Regions from separate parts of the Aquitalea sp. USM4 genome, predicted to be linked through region 1. Evidence: riboswitches for the same ligand, from Rfam matches in the RefSeq annotation. Region 1 holds a riboswitch; the other holds the start of a gene.
What was found. A riboswitch is a leader RNA that binds a small molecule or an ion and turns the genes downstream of it on or off. The one in region 1 is predicted to bind thiamine pyrophosphate.
Positions count from the first base shown of each region.

Region 2: linked by a shared signal. The riboswitch ahead of thiC (phosphomethylpyrimidine synthase ThiC) and the one ahead of DKK66_RS13515 (thiamine ABC transporter substrate binding subunit) in region 1 are both predicted to bind thiamine pyrophosphate.

Region 1 covers NZ_CP029539.1:2,932,063-2,936,271, reverse strand. Annotated here, with positions in the region: gene DKK66_RS13525 (iron ABC transporter permease) at 1-679, opposite strand, end outside; gene DKK66_RS13520 (GNAT family N-acetyltransferase) at 676-1,245, opposite strand; gene DKK66_RS13515 (thiamine ABC transporter substrate binding subunit) at 1,245-2,252, opposite strand; TPP riboswitch at 2,309-2,400, opposite strand; gene DKK66_RS13510 (hypothetical protein) at 2,580-2,915, shown strand; gene DKK66_RS13505 (DUF1800 family protein) at 3,024-4,209, shown strand, end outside.
Region 2 covers NZ_CP029539.1:1,609,613-1,613,821, reverse strand. Annotated here, with positions in the region: gene thiC (phosphomethylpyrimidine synthase ThiC) at 153-2,063, opposite strand; TPP riboswitch at 2,137-2,284, opposite strand; gene DKK66_RS07630 (protein-L-isoaspartate O-methyltransferase) at 2,403-3,062, shown strand; gene DKK66_RS07625 (rhodanese-like domain-containing protein) at 3,059-3,388, shown strand; gene ung (uracil-DNA glycosylase) at 3,530-4,209, shown strand, end outside.

The DNA.
Region 1 (4,209 bases):
CATCGGCCAGATTCAGCTCGTAAGCCACCAACTGGTAGATTTCCACCTCCACCGTGGCATAACGCTGTCCGCCCAGCAGCAGCGCCAGACCAAAACCGGAGAAGCAATACAAAAACACCAGACACAACGCAGACCACAACCAGGGCCGCACCGCCGGCCACTCCACCCGCCAGAACACCCGCCACGGCGTGGCACCCAGCGTGCGCGCAGCGGCAATCCGGCTGGCCGGTATCAGCGACAAGCCTTCACACGCGGCACGAATCACCAGTGGCAGATTGAAAAACAGATTGCCGTACAGCAGCAGCCAGGGCGTGTCCTGCAGATTGATACCCAGCAAGCCTTGCGGGCCGAACAGCGCCAGCACGCCCATGCCGGCCACCAGCGTGGGCATGACAAAGGGCAGCATCAGCAGGCGCAGAGTCAGGCGGCGTCCCGGAAACTGATAGCGCGCCAGACACCAGGCCAGCGGCAGGCCCACCAGCAGCGCGGCCACACAGCTGGCGGCCGCTTGCAGCAGGGACCAGACAATACGCCATTGCAGGTAGGAATCGGCCAGCAGGCCAACAGAAAACTGCCCCTGCCCCTCTTGCAGCAAACGCAGCAAGGGCAGGATGGACATCAGCAGCAGAAAGGCCAGCGGCAACAGCGCCAGCGCAAGGGTACGGCGGCGCGCTGTCATGCATGGTCCTGCTGGAAAGGCCAGTCGGCCACCAGCACGTCTTCCGGGCCGTCCTCCGGGTCTTCCACCCGCTCCAGCCAGCGAAAGCCCAGCCGGGCCGCCAGCTGCTGCGAGGGCAGATTGTCCGGGCTGATGGACAAGACAAAACGCTTTACCCCGGCGGTGTGTACCGCCCAGTCGGCACAGGCGGTCAAGGCTTCGGTAGCATAGCCCTGACGACGGAATGCCGGCAGCACGGTGTAGCCCAGCTCCACATCACCGCGTCCGGCCAGATAAGGATGACCGGGGCAGGTATGGAAATTGATATGCCCTACCAGCTGGCCGGTTTCGCGCAGCAGCATGGCGCGCATCGACCACGGCGCGTAATCCGGCTCGCTGGCCATCTGCTCCAGCCGGAGCGACATCACGGCCGCTTCTTCCAGCCAGTCCAGCGGCACCTCACTACCCAGTGCCACGGCCGCCTCGGCCAGGCGCGCATCAATACAGGCCCGCAGCATGTCCGGCGTCAGATGACGCAGGATCAGCCGCGGGCTGAGGATGTCGGCAATCGGGGGGCTGGTGTGCATTACTGGCCGGACTTCAACACGATGCGGGTCCACTTGCCTACCCAGGCGGTGGTCTTGGCGGCAATCTGGCGGCTATCCGGCGTGGTGTGCGCCGTCGGTTTTTCCGCATGCTGGAATACCGGGTCCAGCGCGATGCCTGGCTGTACCGGGTACATCCACATGCTGGTGGGAATATCCTTCTGCACCGCGTCCGAACGCAGGAACTCAACAAACTTGCGCGCCAGCGCCGCTTCCTTGCCGCCCTTCACCAGCGCCGCGCCTTCCACTTGCTGGAACACGGCACCGGGCAGCAACAGGTTACCGGTCGGCGAGGCCGTCAGTTTTTCCTTGCTGTAGAACACTTCCGCCGCCGGGCTGGTGGCATAGCTCACCACGATGGGGCGGGCACCGCCATTGCGGGAGAAGTCGGTGTAATAGGCTTCGGTCCAGCCCTTGCTCACCTTCACCCCGTTATCACGCAGCTTGCCCCAAAAGGCCATGGCCTTGGCTTCGCCCATGGCGGAAATGGTGGACAGCAAGAATGCCAGGCCGGGGCTGGAGGTGGCCGGGTTTTCCACCACCAGCAGGTCCTTGTAGGCCGGGCGGGTCAGGTCATCCAGGGTTTTGGGCAGCGGCAGCTGCTTTTTGGCAAACCAGGCTTTGTCGTAGTTGAGCGTGACATAGCCGTAATCGATGCTCACCGCGCCGGGCAGCGACACCGCGCCGCCCTTGTCGCTCATCGGCAGCAGCACACCGGCAGTTTCGGCCTTGCCAATCAGGGTGTTATCGATGCCGTACACCACGTCGGCAATCGGGTTGGCGCGGGTCAGGATCAGCTTGTTGACCATCTCCCCGGCATCCCCCGCCTTGATGATGCTCAGCTTGACGCCGTTCTGCTTCTCGAACTCGGCCAGCAGCGGCTTGGCCACGGCAAAAGAACTATGGGTGAGTACGCGCAACTCGGCAGCGTGGGACAGTCCTGCGGCCAGCAGTGCGGCCAGCAAGGTGGTGGTTTTGAACAATTGCATGACATTCTCCGTGCGACAAAGCGCAATCGCAGGAGCAAGCGAAACAACAGACGGGTTGGCCTTCTGCATCACGCTCCCTCCGCTGGCATTATCCAGTTCAGGTTCTAGGGTGTTTCTCAGCCCGCGCGGGGCACCCCTGGTGATTGGCGGCATCCTTCAGATACCTGCCGACATGTCCGCTTACAAGGCGTTACCCGTTTTTCACGAAAATTAACACCCTGCCGCCAACAAACAATGGATTGTACACACTTTCCCGCCATGATGAATTCACAACAACAGCACGCTTGTTCAACCGCAGCAACAACAGATAACCCAGGGAGTACCACCATGAAACTGTCTACCCGCATCATGCTGATCAGCCTGTCCGCCGTCACCTTCGCCAGCCTGTCCGCCAGCGCATCGGCCGAAACCGAATGGCAAAAACAGCACCCGCGCCGCGCCGAAGTGAACCACCGTCTGGCCAATCAGGACAAGCGCATCCATCAGGAACGCAAGGAAGGTGAAATCAGCAAGCAACAAGCACACGAACTGCACCAGCAAGACCGCGCCATCCGCCAGCAGGAACGTGCCGATGCCCGCCTGCACCACGGCCACATTACCAAGCAGGAACAAAAAACCCTGAACCAGGAAGAAAACACGGTCAGCAAGGAAATCGGCAAGTAAAATCCAGCCATGGGCTGGCCGCCCGCCAGCCCATTCTTACCGTCCCCCACAGCACTGGCAGCAGCTACCAGGCCGTGTTGCGGGCCGGTTTTTGCTGCGAGGCCATCCGTGAACATTGTCATCCGTCTGCTTCTGCTTGCCATGCTGCCGCTGCAAGCCTGGGCCGGCATCGGCGAGGCTGGTGCGCGTCATTTGCTGTCCCGTACCGGTTTCGGGGCCAATCCGGCGCAAATTGCCCTGTATGCACCGCTCAGTCGCCAGCAGGCGGTGGACCGGCTGCTCGATCACGTCAGCTATACCGCCCTCACCGCCCCGCCCGCCTGGGTCAACGAACCGTTTGAACGACCGGGCAAACCCAATCTGACTGAAGACGAAAAGAAAGCCCTGCAAAAAGAGCGCAACGAACATGCGCTGGAACTGCGCGGCTGGTGGCTGGAAGAAATGCGCATCAGCCCCAGCCCGCTGACCGAAAAAATGACCCTGTTCTGGCACAACCATCTTGTTTCCGGCCTGGACAAGGTGGGCGTGCCGCAGCTGATATATCAACAGAATGTTTTGCTGCGCAAGCAGGCGGTGGGCAACTTCGGCCAGCTATTGCACGCCATCGCGCGCGACCCGGCCATGATGCGCTACCTGGACACGGTGAATAACCGCAAGGGCCAGCCCAATGAAAACTTTGCCCGCGAGGTGATGGAACTGTTCACCCTGGGCGAAGGCCATTACAGCGAACAGGACATCCGCGAAGCCGCCCGCGCCTTTACCGGCTGGTCGCTGGACAAGGACTTCCAGTTTGTCTACCGGCCGAACCTGCATGACAACGGCGACAAGACCATCTTTGGCCAGCAAGGCAATTTTGATGGCGACGACGTGCTGGACATGCTGCTGCGCAAGCCGCAAACCGCCCGCTTTGTCACCCTCAAGCTGTGGAAATACCTGGTTTCCCCCACTCCGAACGAGGCCGACATCCAGCGCCTGTCCGCGCTGTTCTACCGCGACAATTACGAAATCCGCCCGTTGCTGCGTGCCATGCTGCTGAGCCCTGCTTTCTGGAACAGCCAGGGCCAGCTGGTGAAATCGCCGGTGGAACTGACCGTGGGCACGCTGGTGACCTTCGACCTCACCCCGCCGGACTGGCGCGCGCTGGCCGGACTTAACCGCCAGTTGGGGCAGGACGTGTTCAACCCGCCCAATGTCAAGGGCTGGCCCGGTGGCGATAGCTGGATCAACAGCACCACCTTGCTCACCCGCAAACAGTTTCTCGACCGCCTGAGCCACGACGCCGCTCCCATCCGCA
Region 2 (4,209 bases), 1.3 Mb from region 1:
AGCAATCCCGACTCTTTCTTGCAATGCAGACTGAACACCAGCAGCAGGCTGCGCGTATCGCCGATGGTTGTGGATAAATCCCGGACACAAAAAACGGCAGCCGCAGCTGCCGTTTTTTCCAGACCTGTGGATAAGTCAGGTGATGAACAGGATCAGATCTTGTCGTACAGCTTGGCCCCACCCTTCACAAACTCCACCGACTTCACTTCCATGCCCTTCTGCAGCGCGGCTTCATCGCTGATGCCCTGCTGGGCGGCGAATTCGCGCACGTCCTGGGTAATTTTCATGCTGCAGAAATGCGGGCCGCACATGGAACAGAAGTGCGCCACCTTGGCACTGTCCTTGGGCAGGGTTTCGTCGTGGAAGCTGCGCGCCTTGTCCGGGTCCAGGCCCAGATTGAACTGGTCTTCCCAGCGGAATTCGAAACGCGCCTTGGACAAGGCGTTATCGCGAATCTGTGCGCCGGGGTGGCCCTTGGCCAGATCGGCGGCATGGGCGGCCAGCTTGTAGGTGATGATGCCTTCCTTGACGTCATCCTTGTTGGGCAGGCCCAGATGTTCCTTCTGGGTGACGTAGCACAGCATGGCGGTGCCATACCAGCCGATCTGCGCCGCGCCAATGGCGGAAGTGATGTGGTCGTAACCCGGAGCGATGTCGGTGGTCAGCGGGCCCAGGGTGTAGAACGGCGCTTCGTGGCACCACTCCAGTTCCTTGTCCATGTTTTCCTTGATCAGCTGCATCGGCACATGGCCGGGGCCTTCGATCATCACCTGCACATCGTGTTGCCAGGCAATCTGCGTCAGCTCGCCCAGGGTTTTCAGTTCCCCCAGCTGGGCGGCATCGTTGGCATCCCACACGCTGCCCGGACGCAGGCCGTCGCCCAGGCTGAAGGCCACGTCGTAGGCCTTCATGATTTCGCAAATTTCTTCAAAGTGCGTGTACAGGAAGTTTTCCTGATGATGCGCCAGACACCACTTGGCCATGATGGAACCACCGCGCGACACGATGCCGGTCATGCGGTTGGCAGTCAGCGGTACATAGCGCAGCAACACACCGGCGTGAATGGTGAAGTAGTCCACCCCCTGCTCGGCCTGCTCGATCAGCGTGTCCTTGAAGATTTCCCAGGTCAGGTCCTCGGCCTTGCCATTCACCTTTTCCAGCGCCTGATAGATGGGCACGGTGCCGATAGGGACCGGCGAGTTGCGCAGAATCCACTCGCGAGTTTCGTGGATGTTCTTGCCGGTGGACAAATCCATGATGGTGTCGGCACCCCAGCGGATGCCCCAGGTCATCTTGTCCACCTCTTCGGAAATCGACGACGTTACCGCACTATTGCCGATATTGCCGTTGATTTTCACCAGAAAGTTACGGCCAATGATCATCGGCTCGGATTCCGGGTGGTTGATGTTGCACGGAATGATGGCGCGGCCGGAGGCCACTTCCTGACGCACGAATTCCGGGGTGATTTCCTCCGGCAGCGCAGCGCCATAGCTGTGACCGGCGTGCTGACGGGTCATCAGTTCCAGCAGCTTGGCGTTCTTGCCACCCGCCGCTTGCAGGCTCTCGATATAGGCCTTACGGTTCAGGCTTTCGCGGATGGCGACATATTCCATCTCCGGGGTGATGATGCCCTGGCGCGCATAGTGCATCTGGCTGACATTTTTGCCCGGCAAAGCGCGACGCGGCTTGCGGGTCAGGTTGAAGCGCAGGTCGTCCAGCTTGCTGTCGGCCTCGCGGGCACGACCATATTCACTGGACAGGCCAGCCAGCTGCTCGGTGTCGGCTCGTTCGGCAATCCAGGCAGCGCGCAAGGCAGGCAGGCCACTCTGGATGTCGATGTTGGCGGCCGGGTCGGAATAAATGCCGCTGGTGTCATACACATAGATGGGCGGGTTTTGCTCGCCGCCAAACTGGGTGGGAGTGTCGCTCTGGCTGATTTCGCGCATCGGCACGCGGATGTCGGCACGGCTGCCTTGCACGTAAATCTTGCGGGAATTGGGCAGCGGCTGGATGGCGGCAGTATCTACCGTCATCGCTGCGTTGAGTTTGGTGGGCGCGTTCATCGGGTTTCCTCCATGCGATGAAACGGCGCAAGGAGCGAAATCCGGCAAGACCGGCTGCAAGGAAGGGGTGAGAACCAAGCAGATGACGCTTCCCTACGCCGGGATTAACCGGGTCAGGTTCCAAGGGTATTTCTCACCCGTGCAACATGAAGCGGCAACATTCCACAATCAGACTGGATATGGACACCACAACACAGCGCACAGGACCCCTAGCGATGCTGTGAAGGTAAGGTAAATGTGGGATAATCGCAAGTTATCGTCATGACACGCTGTCCGGGCGGCCGGTTTATCGGGATACCGATTGACTGCTGCTGGCAGCCAGCCCTTCGGAGTAAGCTGATGGATTTTGAAAATGCCCGTTTCAACATGGTCGAGCAGCAGATTCGTCCGTGGGACGTACTTGACCCCAAGATTCTGGACCTGCTGTTTCACGTGAAACGCGAAGATTTCGTCGCTGCCGACAAGCGCCAGCTGGCCTTTGTCGACACCGAACTGCCGCTGCCCAATGGCGGCAAGATGCTGCAACCGAAGCTGGAAGCACGTCTGGCACAGGATGTCGCCGTACAGCCGCAAGACAAGATTCTGGAAGTCGGCACCGGCGCCGGTTACCTGACCGCCCTCTTGGCCAAGCTGGGCCGCCACGTATATAGCGTCGAGATTAATGCCGCCACCCGCGAAGCGGCTGCCGCCAACCTGAAAAAAGCCGGCATCGGCAATGTCACCCTGGTGGAAGGCAACGGCCTGGATGGCCTGAAGGAACAAGCCCCGTTCGACGTGATCGTGGTGGGTGGTTCGCTGCCGGTGGTGCCGGAAACCCTGAAAGCCCAGCTGGCCGTTGGTGGCCGCATGATTGTGGTGGTGGGTGACCTGCCGGCCATGAGCTGCAAGCTGATCAAGCGCGTCAGCGAGAGCGCCTTCAGCGAAACCAATCTGTTCGAAACCTGTATTTCCCGTCTGGCCAAGGCTGAAGCCATCGAGCCTGAACGTTTCGTATTCTGATGATTCGCGAAATCTCCGCCCGCGACCTGGCCGCCTGGCGCGCCGACAGCACAGCAGCACAGCCGTTGTTGCTGGATGTGCGCGAGGACTGGGAAGTGCAGCTGGCCAGCATTGCCGGTTCGCTGCACATCCCGATGAACCTGATTCCGCTGCGCATGAGCGAACTGCCGGATGACCAGCCGATTGTCACCGTCTGCCATCATGGCGTACGCAGCTTCCAGGTTGGCCTGTATCTGGCCAATGCCGGTTTCGAACAGGTGCTGAGCCTGCAAGGCGGCGTGGAAGCCTGGGCCAATGATGTAGACCCGGGCATGGCGCATTACTGAGCCGGACAGTCCGGTACAGACAGCAGCAACAGATCGCAGCACAAGCAAGCCATTCCTGCCAGCGGGAATGGCTTTTGTTTTGGAACCGGCCGCCGTTTGCCACATCCAAACCGGCAATCAACCGACAAAATGGAATCCGTTTTGAGTCAGCAATCCCTCCCCTATCTTGCTCCGGCCCTGGCCCCGGTACACCCGGCCTGGGAAGCCGTCCTCAATACGCCGGACATCTTTGCCCGCCTGCGCCAGATCGACCAGCAACTGCAACTGCAAGCCAGTCAGGGCAAAACGCTGTTTCCGCCGCAGCCGCTCATTTTCAACAGCCTGCGCACCATGGCACCGGCTGACATCAAGGTGGTGATTCTGGGGCAGGACCCTTACCACGGAGCAGGAGAAGCGATGGGCCTGTCCTTTTCGGTTCCGCCCGGCGTACGTATTCCGCCCAGCCTGCGCAATATTTACAAGGAACTGGTGGCAGACCTGGGCGGCGGCATGCCGGCCAGTGGCGACCTGACCCACTGGGCCGAACAAGGCGTGCTGTTGCTCAACAGCGTGCTGACCGTGGAAATGGACAAGGCAGGCAGCCACGGCAAGCTGGGCTGGCAGGCCATCACCGACGCGCTGATTGATGCGGTCAACCAGCAAAACCCCGGCTGTGTATTCTTGCTATGGGGCAACTGGGCACAGACCAAGGCCGAGCGGATTGATACCGGCCGCCACCTGGTACTGACTGCAGCACATCCCTCTCCGCTATCCGCCAGCCGCGGCTTTCACGGCTGTCAGCATTTCTCGCAGGTCAATGCCTGGCTGGCCGCCCATGGCCG